DNA from 3 places in the Streptomyces sp. NPDC059455 genome. Region 2 is predicted to be linked to each of the others. Evidence: riboswitches for the same ligand, from Rfam matches in the RefSeq annotation. Region 2 holds a riboswitch; each other region holds the start of a gene.

What was found. A riboswitch is a leader RNA that binds a small molecule or an ion and turns the genes downstream of it on or off. The one in region 2 is predicted to bind cyclic di-AMP.
Region 1: another riboswitch for cyclic di-AMP. It lies ahead of ACFXB5_RS06450 (M23 family metallopeptidase); the one in region 2 lies ahead of ACFXB5_RS32220 (transglycosylase family protein).
Region 3: another riboswitch for cyclic di-AMP. It lies ahead of ACFXB5_RS31345 (M23 family metallopeptidase); the one in region 2 lies ahead of ACFXB5_RS32220 (transglycosylase family protein).

Annotation. Positions count from the first base shown of each region.
Region 1 is NZ_JBHYVB010000012.1:100,108-104,984, forward strand. Features, by position in the region: gene ACFXB5_RS06440 (M16 family metallopeptidase) at 1-1,201, shown strand, start outside; gene ACFXB5_RS06445 (M16 family metallopeptidase) at 1,222-2,604, shown strand; cyclic di-AMP (ydaO/yuaA leader) riboswitch at 2,889-3,053, shown strand; gene ACFXB5_RS06450 (M23 family metallopeptidase) at 3,068-3,862, shown strand; gene ACFXB5_RS06455 (GntR family transcriptional regulator) at 4,107-4,862, shown strand.
Region 2 is NZ_JBHYVB010000110.1:19,998-24,874, reverse strand. Features, by position in the region: gene ACFXB5_RS32240 (exopolyphosphatase) at 1-283, opposite strand, end outside; gene ACFXB5_RS32235 (DUF501 domain-containing protein) at 280-828, opposite strand; gene ACFXB5_RS32230 (septum formation initiator family protein) at 895-1,377, opposite strand; gene eno (phosphopyruvate hydratase) at 1,482-2,762, opposite strand; gene ACFXB5_RS32220 (transglycosylase family protein) at 3,028-3,726, opposite strand; cyclic di-AMP (ydaO/yuaA leader) riboswitch at 3,734-3,901, opposite strand; partial or broken gene ACFXB5_RS32215 (LysM peptidoglycan-binding domain-containing protein) at 4,156-4,877, opposite strand, start outside.
Region 3 is NZ_JBHYVB010000105.1:2,560-7,436, forward strand. Features, by position in the region: gene ACFXB5_RS31335 (DUF6227 family protein) at 140-910, shown strand; gene ACFXB5_RS31340 (PP2C family protein-serine/threonine phosphatase) at 1,211-2,599, shown strand; cyclic di-AMP (ydaO/yuaA leader) riboswitch at 2,848-3,009, shown strand; gene ACFXB5_RS31345 (M23 family metallopeptidase) at 3,021-4,274, shown strand; gene ACFXB5_RS31350 (aldo/keto reductase) at 4,437-4,877, shown strand, end outside.

The DNA.
Region 1 (4,877 bases), on a different contig from region 2:
CACCGGCCTGGCGCACCTCTTCGAGCACCTGATGTTCCAGGGTTCGGCGCAGGTCACCGGCAACGGCCACTTCGAGCTGGTGCAGGGCGCGGGCGGCTCGCTCAACGGCACGACCAGCTTCGAGCGCACCAACTATTTCGAGACCATGCCCGCCCACCAGGTCGAGCTCGCCCTGTGGCTGGAGGCGGACCGGATGGGGTCCCTCCTGACCGCGCTGGACGAGGAGAGCCTGGAGAACCAGCGCGACGTCGTCAAGAACGAGCGCCGCCAGCGGTACGACAACGTCCCGTACGGCACCGCCTTCGAGAAGCTCGTCGCCATGGCATACCCCGAGGGCCACCCGTACCACCACACCCCGATCGGCTCCATGGCCGACCTGGACGCGGCCTCCCTGGAGGACGCGCGGGAGTTCTTCCGCACCTACTACGCCCCCAACAACGCCGTGCTGTCGATCGTCGGCGACATCGACCCCGAGCAGACGCTCGCCTGGATCGAGAAGTACTTCGGCTCCATCCCCTCCCACGAGGGCAAGCGGCCGCCCCGTGACGGCACGCTCCCGGAGGTGATCGGCGGTCAGCTGCGCGAGGTCGTGGAGGAGGAGGTCCCGGCCCGCGCCCTGATGGCCGCCTACCGGCTGCCGCACGACGGCACCCGTGAGTCCGACGCCGCCGACCTGGCGCTGACCGTCCTCGGCGGCGGCGAGTCCTCCCGGCTCCACAACCGGCTGGTGCGCCATGACCGCACCGCCGTGGCCGCCGGGTTCGGCCTGCTGCGGCTGTCGGGCGCCCCCTCGCTGGGCTGGCTGGACGTGAAGGCCTCCGGCGGGGTCGAGGTGCCCGCCATCGAGGCCGCCGTCGACGCGGAGCTGGCCCGCTTCGCCGAGGAGGGGCCGACCCCGCAGGAGATGGAGCGCGCCCAGGCGCAGATCGAGCGCGAGTGGCTGGACCGGCTGGCCACGGTCGGCGGCCGGGCCGACGAGCTCTGCCGTTACGCGGTGCTCTTCGGCGACCCGCAGCTGGCGCTGACCGCCGTGGAGCGGGTGCTCGACATCAGCCCCGAGGAGGTGCGGGCCGTGGCCGCGGCGCGGCTGCGTCCCGACAACCGCGCCGTGCTGGTCTACGAGCCCGTCCAGGGCGCCGAGGACGCAGCCGACACCGCCGAAGCCGCCGAGACCGACGCAGAAGGGGAGGCGGCCCAGTGAGCGACGCCGTCACCGCGACCATGACCTTCCACCCGCAGCCCAAGGGCGGCGCCCCCAGGCCGTGGGCGTTCCCGGCCCCCGAGCGCGGTGAGCTGCCCAACGGCCTCACCGTGCTGCGCTGCCACCGCCCCGGCCAGCAGGTCGTCGCCGTCGAGATCAACCTGGAGGCGCCGCTGGACGCCGAGCCGGCCGGGCTCGAAGGCGTCGCCACGATCATGGCGCGCGCCCTGTCGGAGGGCACCGACAAGCACGACGCCGAGGAGTTCGCCGCCGAGCTCGAGCGGTGCGGTGCCACGCTGGACGCCCACGCCGATCACGCCGGCGTCCGCGTCTCCCTGGAGGTCCCGGCCTCCCGGCTGCCCAAGGCGCTCGGTCTACTGGCCGACGCGCTGCGCGCCCCCGCCTTCCCGGACGGCGAGGTCGAGCGGCTGGTGCGCAACCGGCTGGACGAGATCCCCCATGAGCTGGCCAACCCGGCCCGCCGCGCCTCCATGGCCCTCGCCGCGGAGCTCTTCCCGGCCGAGTCGCGGATGTCCCGGCCGCGCCAGGGCACCCAGGAGACCATCGAGGGCATCGACGCCGCGGCCGTGCGGGCCTTCTACGAGGCGCATCTCCGCCCCTCCACCGCCACCGCCGTCATCGTGGGCGACCTCGACGGCGTCGACCTGGACAGGGCGCTCGCGGACACCCTCGGCGCCTGGACGGGCGGGGCGGGCGCGCCGCGCACGGCTCCCCCGATCATCGCGGACGACACCGGCCGTGTGGTGATCGTCGACCGGCCGGGCGCGGTGCAGACCCAGCTGCTCATCGGGCGCGTGGGCGCCGACCGCCACGACCGGGTCTGGCCCGCGCAGGTGCTCGGCACGTACTGCATGGGCGGCACCCTCACCTCCCGCCTCGACCGCGTGCTGCGCGAGGAGAAGGGCTACACCTACGGGGTGCGCGCCTTCGGCCAGGTGCTGCGCTCCGGGCCCTCGTCGCCCGCGGGCGGCTCCTCGGGCGCCTCGATGCTGGCGATCAGCGGCTCGGTGGCCACCGAGGTCACCGGCCCTGCGCTGGACGACCTCTGGAAGGTGCTGCGCACGCTGAAGGAGGAGGGGCTGACCGACGACGAGCGCGATGTCGCGGTGCAGAACCTGGTGGGCGTCGCCCCGCTGAAGTACGAGACGGCGGCGTCCGTCGCGAACACCCTCGCCGATCAGGTCGAGCAGCATCTTCCGGACGACTTCCAGGCGCAGTTGTACGTCCGTCTGGCGGAGACCGGCACGGTGGAGGCCACCGCCGCGGTGGTGAGCGCCTTCCCGGCGGACCGGCTGGTCACGGTGTTGGTCGGGGACGCCTCGGCGATCGAGGAGCCGGTCCGCGCGCTGGGCATCGGCGAGGTGCGCGTCATCTCCAACTGAGCCGATGAGAGTTGGCCGGATCCGTTCGGGGAACCGATGGTCCGGCCGGCTCACTGACGGTCCGGCAGGCGGCCCGGCGGACGTCCGGTCCATGAGCCGACAGCGGAAGGACCCCGGCCCCGTAAGGGTGCCGGGGTCCTTCCGACATGACCGATTTATGGGATTGGCTGCTTGTTTGGTTTGTGGGGAGAGCAACAAAAAACCGGAACCGTTTGGTGATCGAAAGCGCACCCGTTTAGCGTCAGTCCGGCTGTTCGCCAGCGACCCGCCGCACCCGCGGCACCGGACAGTCATCGCCGAGTCCCCGTACGGCGCAAGCCAGGGGAGCCGGGGACCCAACACGTCCCCAGGGGTGAATCGGGCGCCTTCCCCGGCCGGGGGAGGGGTCTGTAGGAGACCTTCCTGCTCCGAACCCGTCAGCTAACCCGGTAGGCGAGAAGGAAGGAAAGGAGTGCGCCTCAGTATGGCGTCCACCCGCACTGCCACCGGGAAGCACCGCCGCACCAGCAAGGTCAACATCCGCACGGGCGCGAACGTCGTGGGCATCACGACCGTCGCCTCGGGTGTGGTCGCCGGGATCACCGGACAGGCGTTCGCGGCCGACGGGGGCCCCAATCCCCAGCAGACCGGTCTGACCCAGGCGATCGTGATCGGCGATGGGATCGCGGACCACATCGAGGCCCAGGCGCAGTCCCAGGAGACCGCCGCCGAGCAGGCCGCCGCCAAGGCCAAGGCAGAGGCGATCGCCCGCCAGGAGGCCGCCAGAAAGGCGGAGGCCGCGGCGAAGAAGGCCAAGGCCGAGCGCGAGGCCAAGGAGCGCGCGGCGCGCGAGGCCGAGCGCAAGCGCCTCAACACCTTCGTGTCGCCGGTCAGCGGCTCCTACGTCTCCACCGGCTACCAGGCGTCCAGCGGGCTGTGGTCCTCCGGCAGCCACACCGGCATCGACTTCCACGCCTCCACCGGCACCACGGTGCACTCCGTGGGCATGGGCGAGATCGTCGAGGCGGGCTGGGGCGGCTCCTACGGCAACAATGTCGTCATCAAGATGAACGACGGCACGTACACCCAGTACGGCCACCTGTCGTCGATCAGCGTCTCGGTCGGCCAGAAGGTCACCCCCGGCCAGCAGATCGGCCTGTCGGGCGCCACCGGCAACGTGACCGGACCGCATCTGCACTTCGAGGCCCGCACCAGCGCGGACTACGGCTCGGACATGGACCCCCTGTCGTACCTGCGCACCCACGGCGTCAACGTCTGACCCGTCGCGCGTCCGACGCGAACGCCGCGCGGTCTCACGATCCCGAGATCGCGCGAGACTTCCGAGAAGGCCCCGTCCGCCGGACGGGGCCTTCGGCGTGCCACCGCCCGCTGACCAAAAAATAGCCATGAAATGCTTCCCGCCATCGGAAATGGCGTCCGTGTGGAATAGAGTCGTTCAACGCGCATTCCATGGCCGCGTTTCGCGGGCGTTAAGGCGGAGGTTCGACAATGCGGGACCGTAAGTGAGCGGGGATACGAACGCGGTCCAGGGTGGTCGCCGGATTTCGGCACACGCGGTCTGCGCGGCGATTCGCGACGACATCGTCTCCGGCGGGTATCAGCCCGGCAGCCGCCTCACCGAGGAACTGCTCGCCCGGCGCTACGGCGTCTCCCGGGTGCCGGTCCGCGAGGCCCTGCGCACCCTGGAGTCGGAGGGCTTCGTGACGACCCGGCGGCACGCGGGGGCCTGCGTCGCCCAGCCCTCCGAGCGCGAGGCGGCCGATCTGCTGGACATCCGCGCGCTGCTGGAGCCACTGGGCGCCGCGCGGGCCGCACAGCGCCGCACCGAGGCCCATCTGAAGGTGCTGCGCGGACTGGTCCGGCTCGGCCGGGAGCGCGCCCAGGGCGGTCAGCTCGGCGAACTGCGGCCGCTGGGCGACTGGTTCCACGAGACGCTCGCCCAGGCGTCCGGCAGCCCGAGCCTGGCCGCGCTGCTCGTCCAGCTGCGCCGTAAGACCGCGTGGGTGTACGCGGCCGCTCCCGGGCCGCGGCCCGTGCCGCCCGAGGGTGCCGCGCGCCCCGACCCGGCCGCGCGGGCCGTGGAGTCCTGGGCGGAGCACGGCGCGCTGGTGGACGCGGTGGCGCGCGGCGACGCCGACCGCGCGCGGGCGCTCGCCACCACGCACACCGAGCGCGCGCTGTCGGAATACCGGCTGCGCCGCCCGATTCCGGTGAGGACTTCGAAACATTCCGTCAACACGGCGAGCGGCCGGAATTAACAGAACTCCCGTATA
Region 2 (4,877 bases):
CGAACTCCGCGCGGTTCTCGGCGTCGCGGGAGGCGGAGGTGGCCACGAAGCGGACGCGCTCGGCGCCCAGCTCGCGGACGACCTCCGCGTACTCGCGGCAGGCGGCGAAGGTGCGCTCCAGCGCCTCGGGGGCGAGCCGGCCGGTGCGGTCCACGCCCTGGCCCAGCCGGACGATCTTCATCCGGCGGTCGAGCTCGATCAGCTCCCCGGTGGCCGGATCGGCGTCCGCCACCAGGAGCCGGATCGAGTTGGTGCCGCAGTCCACGGCGGCGACGCGGGTCATGCGCTCTCCTCCCGGCTCGGGTCATCGGCCCCGCGGGGGCTCACACACGGGCCCTTGCGCCACCACTCCGGCAGCATCGCGATCGCCTCGTCCCCCAGCGGATTGACCCCGGGGCCGGCCGCGAGGGAGTGGGCGACCAGTACATGCAGGCACTTCACCCGGTCCGGCATCCCGCCCGCGCTGGGGAAGCCCTGGAGCACCTCGACGGCGTCACGGCGCGCGATGTAGTCCTCGTGGGCGGCGCGGTAGGCGGCGGCCAGCTCGGGGTCGGTGCCCAGCCGGGCCGTCATCTCCTTCATCACGCCCTCGGCCTCCAGCGTGCCGATCGCGGACGCGGCGCGCGGACAGGTCAGGTAGTAGAGGGTGGGGAAGGGCGTACCGTCCTCGAGCCGCGGCGCGGTCTCCACGACGTCCGGATTGCCGCAGGGGCAGCGGTGCGCGATGGCGCGCAGGCCCCGGGGCACCCGGTTCAGCTGCTCCCGTACGGCGTGGATGTCCGCGTCGGTGGGCGCGGTGGGCTCCGTCTGGGGCGGGGGCGTATCCATGAGTGGGAAAGTTCTTCTTCGTTTCGATTCGTCATCGGGTGCGTCCGGCGGCCGGAGCGCGGCGCCTCAGCGGCGCGCGCTGCCCGCCCCCGCCGCGTCCGCCGTGTCCACGGCGTCCCAGAGGTTGGTGTACCAGGGGCGGCCGGCCGCGCCCTGGTCGGTGGAGTGCTCGGTGGAGCCGGCGCCGTCCACCACGCTGTAGCCGGTCTCGCCCGGCATCAGGAAGTGCAGCCGCTCCCGGGCCTGCTGCTCGGTGTAGGCGGGGTCGCGCAGCCGGGCCTTCCGCTCCCGCAGCTTCTTCACGTCCTCGCGGGCCCGCTGGGCCTCGTGCCGCTGCTCGGCGATGTCGGAGCGCTGGGAGATGTACTGCCGCATCGGATAGGCGAGCGCCACGACGAGGGAGCAGACGACCAGCGCGAGCAGGGCGGCCCGGCCGGTCAGCCGGCCACGGCGGCGCTTGGTGCGCACGCGGTAGACCCGGGCGGCGGCGTGCTCGCCGAGCGCCTTGAGCCTGGTCGCGGTGGAGAACCGTTCCCGATCCGCCGGCACGTCGCCTCCCCGGTGATGACTTCGCTTGGACAACGCCGTCGAGCGACGCCGTCCCCGGCCACGGTACGGGACCGGGGCCGGGGACGGGCGTCAGACGTGTCCGCTCAGCCCTTGAAGCGCGGGAAGGCGGAACGGCCCGCGTACACCGCGGCGTCGTCGAGGATCTCCTCGATGCGCAGCAGCTGGTTGTACTTGGCCACCCGCTCGGAGCGGGCCGGGGCGCCGGTCTTGATCTGGCCGCAGTTGGTGGCGACGGCCAGGTCGGCGATGGTGACGTCCTCGGTCTCACCGGAGCGGTGCGACATCATGCACTTGTAGCCGCTGCGCTGGGCCAGCTCGACCGCGTCGAGGGTCTCGGTCAGCGAGCCGATCTGGTTGACCTTGACCAGCAGGGCGTTCGCGGTGTCGCTGTCGATACCGCGGGACAGCCGCTCGGGGTTGGTGACGAAGAGGTCGTCGCCGACCAGCTGGACCTTGTCGCCGAGCTGCTCGGTGATGGTCTTCCAGCCGTCCCAGTCCTCCTCGTTCAGCGGGTCCTCGATGGAGACCAGCGGGTACGCGGCGACCAGCTCGGCGTAGTACGAGGTCATCTCGGCGGCGGACCGGGACTGGCCCTCGAACTGGTACGCGCCGTCCTTGTAGAACTCGGAGGCGGCGACGTCCAGCGCGAGCGCGATGTCCTGGCCCGGCTGGTAGCCGGCCTTCTTGACCGCCTCGAGGATCAGGTCGAGGGCCTCGCGGTTGGAGCCGAGGTTCGGCGCGAAACCGCCCTCGTCGCCGAGGCCGGTGGACAGGCCGCGCTCCTTCAGCACGCCCTTCAGGGTGTGGTAGACCTCCGCGCCCCAGCGCAGGGCCTCGGAGAAGGACTCCGCGCCCACGGGCGCGATCATGAACTCCTGGATGTCCACATTGGAGTCGGCGTGCGACCCGCCGTTGAGGATGTTCATCATCGGCACCGGCAGCAGATGGGCGTTCGGGCCGCCGAGGTAACGGAAGAGGGGGAGGTCGGACGCCTCGGAAGCGGCGTGCGCGACGGCGAGGGAAACGCCGAGGATCGCGTTGGCACCGAGCGAGGACTTGTCCGGGGTGGCGTCCAGGTCGAACATCGCCTGGTCGATCAGCCGCTGCTCGGTGGCGTCATAGCCGACCAGCTCGGGGCCGATCTGCTCGATCACGGCGAGGACGGCCTTCTCCACGCCCTTGCCGTTGTAGCGGTTCTTGTCGCCGTCACGGAGCTCGAGGGCCTCGAAGGCGCCGGTGGAGGCGCCGGACGGCACGGCGGCACGGCCGGTGCTGCCGTCGTCGAGGCCAACCTCGACCTCGACCGTGGGGTTGCCTCGCGAGTCGAGGATCTCGCGAGCTACGACGACGTCGATGGACGGCACGAGGTTCTCCTTCGTATGGGTCTGCGGTAGCAGCACGAGCCTAACGGGCCGGGAGGGCTGCGCCCCGCGTTCGCCCGCCCCACGAGACAGGGGCACGACACAAAAAGCCAGATTCTGGATCAAAAAGCCAGATTTCTTATGCATGGGGAAAGCCCCGGCCTGGCGCGCCATAGGGGCGGCACGCCCGGCCGGGGCTCGTTCTCGGGGGGCCGGCCTCAGGAGAGGTCCCCGGAGGGAGCCCTCAGGCCTGGGCCGTGGCCGGGGCTCAGCGGAGGTGCAGCTGCTGGCCCGGGAAGATCAGGTCGGCCTGCTCCACGATGTCCTTGTTCAGCTTGAAGAGCTTCTCCCAGCCGCCCTTGACGTCGTGGGCCTTGGCGATCTTGCCGAGGGTGTCGCCGGACTTGACCTTGTACTCGCCGTCACCCTTCTTGACCGGGCCACGGGTCTGCTGCCGCGTGGCGTGCTCGGGCGCGGTGCGCGGCTGCGCCTTCGGCTCGGCCTTCGGCTGGGCCGGCTGGGCGGCCGGGGCCGACTTGGTGGTCGCCGAGGACTGGTCCTGCGAGCCGGAGGGCGCGGACGGGGCGGACGGGCTGCCGCCGGAGGTCAGGCCCTTGCCGCAGACCGGCCAGGCGCCCTTGCCCTGGCTGCCCAGGACCTTCTCGGCGATCTGGATCTGCTGGGCCTTGCTGGCCTTGTCCGCGGTGGAGGCGTAGGCCGTGCCGCCGTAGGCGGCCCAGGTGGAGCTCGAGAACTGCAGGCCGCCGAAGTAGCCGTTGCCGGTGTTGATCGACCAGTTGCCACCGGACTCGCACTGCGCGACCTGGTCCCACTGCGAGGTGGTGGCCGCGGAGGCGGAGGTCGCCCCGATCAGCGGCACCGCCACAGCGGCACCGGCGAGACCGGTGAGCGCGGCGATACGGGTGACCTTGGAGGGGCGGCGGTGCTTCCCGTTGGACTTGAGCATCTTTGGTTCGTTTCCTCACCGACGCCTACGAGGTGAGCTGTCGGGTTCGGACGTGAGTTGCCCGGCCGGTCGCGATGGTCGCTCCCGGCTTCACCCCTAGCCGACAAGCCCGTATCCACAGGCCACTCGGCACCTACCTTGGGTCCCCCGCTCCTGCCTTCGGCGCTGACGCGTCGGTTCCCCCCGACCGCCGGCAGGATTCGGCGTGACGATCGACGGTGCCCGCGGTGGCGAGCGGAAAGACGTTAAACACACCTTCCAAGAACGTTCAAACACCCCAAGGGCAGTGATTGGGGCTGTAATTGATCTCACCCGGCCCACATCGGCGCAGGTGGGGCCGGGTGCGGAGAGATCGGACACGAGGTGCGCCCCGGAAAATGTGACGAGATGTATGTCTCACCGGGTCCAGATCGGGCAATTCCCCCCGAATCACTGCTCCCTGATGGTGAGATCAAGTCGCTGACCAGGGATGATCAGATCGGGGTCGATCCCGATGAGGTCCTCGTTGGTTTCGTAGAGCCCTTCCCAACCGCGGGACACATTCTGATGCTCGGCGATCCCTGACAGGCTGTCACCGGGGCGAACAGTGTAATCGTCGTCCGTGGAGCCCTCGTCGCGGTCCGAGGCGCCGCGCGAGGCATGGCGCCCGGAGGGCCGTGCGCTCCCCGCGTCGCCGTCGTCGGCCCGCTCCCCGGCGCCCGGGGAGCCGCGGTGGCGGCCGGAGGGCGTCGGGTCGGCGGAGGGGTCCGCCGAGGGGCTCTTCGAGCCGTCCGACGCCGAGGGGCTGTCCGAATCCGAGGGACTGCCCGAGTCCGGGTCACCCGAGGCGGAGCCGTCAAGGCCGTCGGGGGACTTGGAGGTGCGGGGCGCGTCCGGCCCCTCGGCCGACCCGGACGCGTCCGGCGCATCCGGCTTGTCGGCCTTGTCGGCCTTGTCGGATGTCCCCGAGCGGTCCGCGTCCGAGGAGGAGCCGTCCCGCCCCCGGTCCCCCGGGTCGTCCCCGTCGCGGCCCGCCCCCGGGTCCGAGTTGGCCGTGCTGCCGGGGTCCACATCGGGGGCGCGGCCGCCGTCGGTGAGCCCGGCGCCCAGCGCACAGCTCGGCCAGGCGTCGGGGCCGCGGGGGGCGCGCGAGGCCGCCCGCGCCGGGATCA
Region 3 (4,877 bases), on a different contig from region 2:
GCAGGAGTGAGTGAGGCACAGTCACACCGACAGCTTCGCCGAACCGCAGCGCGGCGCGTGTTCACGCCGCTACGCTAAGTGCGCGAAGTGGTCGCCCGGGGGGCGCGGCGAATCTACGCCGGGAGGCGGGAGGAGAGACATGGGGCACTCACGAGGGGAAGGGACCCCTGCCGAGCTGATGGACGGGCTGCTCGCCCGTGCGCAGAACGGCTTCGAGATCGACGAGGCGGTGCTGGCCCGGGCGCGGAGCGCCCTGATGCACCAGTCCGAGCTGCGGTCCTGCCGGCAGTGCAATGAGCGGTGCGGCCAGCTCGGGTACAGCACCTATCGGCATGTCTTCCTGCTCCCCGACGGCAGCAGCCTGCTGCTGTGGGAACTGGAGCACAACACGGGCGAGGGCGGCCGCCCGCTGTACGAGCTCTACGCGGACGAGGACGCCCTGGCGCTGGCCGAGCGCCGCGTCCATGAGCGCCTCGGCGGCGCCCGCTGGGAGGAGCTCGACGGGTTACCGCTGTGGCTCCCGGACCAGCTGCTGCACACGGCCGAGCCGGTGGAGACCTCCCGTGCGTATGTGGCCGACAATTCGGCCGACCACGCCCGTCGCGTCCTGCGCCGCGCGGAGAACCCCGACCGTCCGGGCGAGGAGACCGAGCGGCTGCTGGCCACCGCGTTCGCCCATGACATCGCCCTCGCGCCCAAGCCCCGGCGCCGCTCCGGCGGTCCCGACGCGACCTGGTGCCGCTTCTACGAGCACGCCTTCCTCCTCACTGGAGGGGACGAGATCGTGCTGTGGGAGCTGGAGCACAATCTGACCCGGGACGGCCGGCTGGTATGCGAGGTGTACCTCGACGAGGTCTCGGCGGAGCTCGCGGCCGACCGCCACGCCCGCGCGCTGGGCGTCGACCTCTGACGCACGCGGTTTGGGCGTCCACCGCTGACGTACGCGGTATCTGACGCTTCCGTAGCCCGCCCGAGCCAGCCTGCGGCCCCTCCGCACCCCGCCGGTCGCGGTCCTGGCGCCGCCCGCACCTCCCGCATGCGTGGGGGCGCGAGACGCCCGCGTACGGCGCCGAGCACCCGCTTGGCCGACACCGGCTCGCCTGGCGGCCCGTCAGCCGGAAGCCTGGTGACGACGGCGGCACCGTGACGACGGTGACGCCGTGCCGCTGTGACGGCGGCGGGACGCGGACCAGGGAAGCGAGAGAAGCCGGTGCGGGTGCGAGGGAGCAGGGCTCGTACGGGCGCCCGTACGGAGGGCCGTACGGAGCGGCGTACGGCCTGGCCCCGGCTGAGCCGCCCGCTCGCCCGCCGCCCCACCACCCGCGTCCGTACGCTCATCGACACCGGCGCCGCGGCCGGTGCCGCCGCCGACGCGTCCGCCGGGTCCGCCGCGGGGCCCGCTCCGGCCGAGGAGAGCGGTAAGGAGGCCTCTGGCCGCCGTATGGCCCGCTGGCTGCCCGCCGTCCTCGTCCTCGGCGGCATCGCCTTCGACCTGGCCGCCCCGCCCGGCTACACCGCCTCCCCCTTCTTCGCCGCCGCCCCCTTGGTCGCCGCGGCGCTCTTACCGTTGCGGCAGACCATCGTCACGGCCGTCGTCGCCGTCCTGACCGCCTGTCTGCTGGCGGAGTTCCACGGGGTGAGGGACCCGACCCAGGCGGCCACCGAGATCATCACGGTGGCGACCGTGACCGTGCTGGCCGTGGTGATCAACCGCGTCGTACGCCGCAGCCACCACCGGCTCGCCTCGGCGCGCGGTGTCGCGGAGGCGGCCCAGCGCGCCGTCCTGCCCGCGCCGCCCGCCCGGCTCGCCGGGCTGGAGATCGCCGCGCGTTACGTACCGGCGGAGAAGTACGCGGCGATCGGCGGTGACCTGTACGCGGTCCAGGACACCCCGCACGGCGTACGGCTGACCGTCGGGGACGTACGCGGCAAGGGGCTGGGGGCCGTGGAGGTCGTGGCGATCCTCCTGGGCTGCTTCCGGGAGGCCGCGGAGCAGGAGACGACCCTGGAGGCGCTCGTGGGCCGCCTGGAGCGGGCGCTGCGGCGCGAGGGCGCCCGGCGGGCCGACCTGGAGGTGGTCGAGGGGTTCACGACGGCCGTAGTGGCCGAAATTCCGCGCGGCGACTCCACCCTGCGGCTGATCAACCGCGGCCATCCGGCGCCGCTGCTCCTGGAGGAGGGCGGCGCGGTGCGCGCCTTGGAGCCGGAGGTGCCGGCGCTGCCGCTGGGGATGGGGGAGTTGGCGGGTTGGCCGGACCGGGTGATGGAGCTGGCGTTCGCGGAGGGCGAGACGCTGCTGCTGTTCACGGACGGGGTGACGGAGGCCCGGGACCGCCATGGCGAGTTCTATGACCCGGAGGAGCGGCTGCGCGGCCGCCGCTTCGCCGGTCCGCAGGAGCTGCTGGACGCCTTGGTGGCCGATGTCGAGCGCCATACAGGTGGCGGGACGCCGGACGACATGGCGCTGCTGGCGGTCCGTCGGACCCCGGCCCGCGGCAACGGGCGGGACAGCGGACGGGACAACGGGCGGGACAGCGGACGGGACAACGGTGGGGGGAACGACGGGGCGTACGACGGGGCGAACCCCACCCCGCCGTAGGTATGCGCACCGCACACCGTGCGTAACCGACCGAGCCCCCTCTGCATAACAATTGACGCACGATCGATCCGTGCGCTGTTTTGCCAACTCTTGCCCCGTGCGTCGACTCGCCCCCATCTGTCCGTTCTTGAGTGCTAAGTTCATGCCAAAGGTGCGCGGATTCCTCGGAACAGCTTGGAATCACATCGCGCTCTCTATTAACGTTCGATAACGCAGCGCGGTCGTCACAACCGTCGCAAGGGCGGCACCGTGCGCCGTCGCCGAATCCCATACGCACAGAGGCAGTACCGCAGCACCAAGGGAACCGGGGAACCAACAACCTTGGGGTGAATCGGGTCGAACCTGACCCGTAGGAGACCTTCCTGCTCCGAACCCGTCAGCTAACCCGGTAGGCGAGAAGGAAGGAAAGGAGTGCGCCTCCGTGGCGTCCAACAGGTCTGTCCTGGACGAAGCCCCGTATCGCACACGGGGAGGCGGTTTGGGGACCGCCACCGCCTACGGCCCCGGCTTCGATGCCGGCGGCGGGATGAGCTCAGGGGACGGCCGATTCGCCCCCGACGACCCCTACGCGTTCGGCCCCGACGACCCTTACGCGTTCGGCCCCGACGACCGCTTTGCGGATGAGGGCGCCTCCGAGGGCCCGGGTGCCGGATTCGAGGCCGAGACCTGGGAGGAGTGGAACCCCACCGAGGAGTCCATCGCTCCCGTACGCGGCCGGCACCGCGTGGCCAAACAGCGCGGCGGAACCATGGCGCGCAGCGGCGCCGTCCTCGGGGTCGGCGTGATCGCGGCGGTCGGTGCGGGCGGTATGGCCAGCGCCAAGGACCGTCCCGCGCTCCCCATATCCATGCCGGACCTCGGCCATGTCGCCGATGAGGTCAAGGCCAGCCTGCCCGCCGCCAAGGACCTGCCGGGCATCGGCTCCTGGGCGTCGGACGACAGCAGCGGCGCGCAGACCGCCGCCGCCCCGCTCTCCCAGGCCGGTCTGACCAGCGAGGACGAGCAGCGCGGCACCACCGACGCGGGCGAGGCGCTCCGCGCCCGCATCCTCCAGCAGGCCGAGAACCAGCAGAACGCGGCGGACGAGGACAGTCGCACCGCCGCGGCGCAGGCGGCGGCCAAGGACGCCAGGGCCGCCGCGGGCAAGGCCGCCGACCAGGCCGCGGAGGCGGCCGCCAAGCGGAAGGCCAAGGCAGCGGCGGAGAAGAGAGCCGCCGAGCAGCGGGCGAAGGAGGCGGCCGAGAAGAAGGCCGCGGCCGAGCGCCAGGCCAAACTCGCCGCCGCGTACACCCTCCCCGTCGGCTCGTACACCCTGACCGCCAGCTTCGGCCAGGCGGGCGACATATGGTCGGCCGACCACACCGGCCAGGACTTCGCCGCCCCGACCGGCACCCCGGTCAAGGCGCTGCACGGCGGCACCATCACCCAGGCGGGCTGGGCCGGGTCGTACGGCTACCGCATCGTGCTGACCCTGAGCGACGGCACCGAGATCTGGTACTGCCACCTGTCGTCGATGGTCGTCACCTCCGGCAAGGTGTCGACGGGCGACGTCGTCGCCCGCGTCGGCGCCACCGGCAATGTGACCGGCCCGCACCTCCACCTCGAGGTCCGGCCGGGCGGCGGCTCGCCGATCGACCCGATGCCCTGGCTGCGCCAGCACGGGCTGAACCCCTGATACCCCGGCGGCCCTGGCGCTCTCTCCCCCCTTGACGCCAGGGCCGCCGGTTTACGTCCCGACGAGGGCCGCCGGGGGCCGGCCCTCAGGAACGCACGCGGGAACAACACACGGGAACGACAGGCCGGAACAACCCCGCCCAGCCAGCCGTTGTAAAAACGTATGGCTGACAACACACAGAAGATCGGTGATCTGTCCGTATTCCCGCTCTCTCTCGGCGGGAACGTCTTCGGCTGGACCGCGAACGAGGCCGAGTCCTTCCGGGTGCTCGACGCCTATGTGGCGGCCGGCGGCAACTTCATCGACACCGCCGACGTCTACTCCGTCTGGGTACCGGGCAACGAGGGCGGCGAGTCCGAGACCATCCTCGGCAACTGGTTCGCCTCCCGCCGCAACCGCTCCGACATCGTCCTCGCCACCAAGGTGGGCGCCGGCTCCCCGGAGCCACGCGGCCTGACCTCGTCCGCCATCAAATCGGGCGTCGAGGAATCCCTCCAGCGGCTGCGCACCGACTACATCGACCTCTACTACACCCACTACGACGATCCGTCGGTGCCGGTGGAGGAGATCATCACCACCCTGGACGAGCTGGTCAGGGAGGGC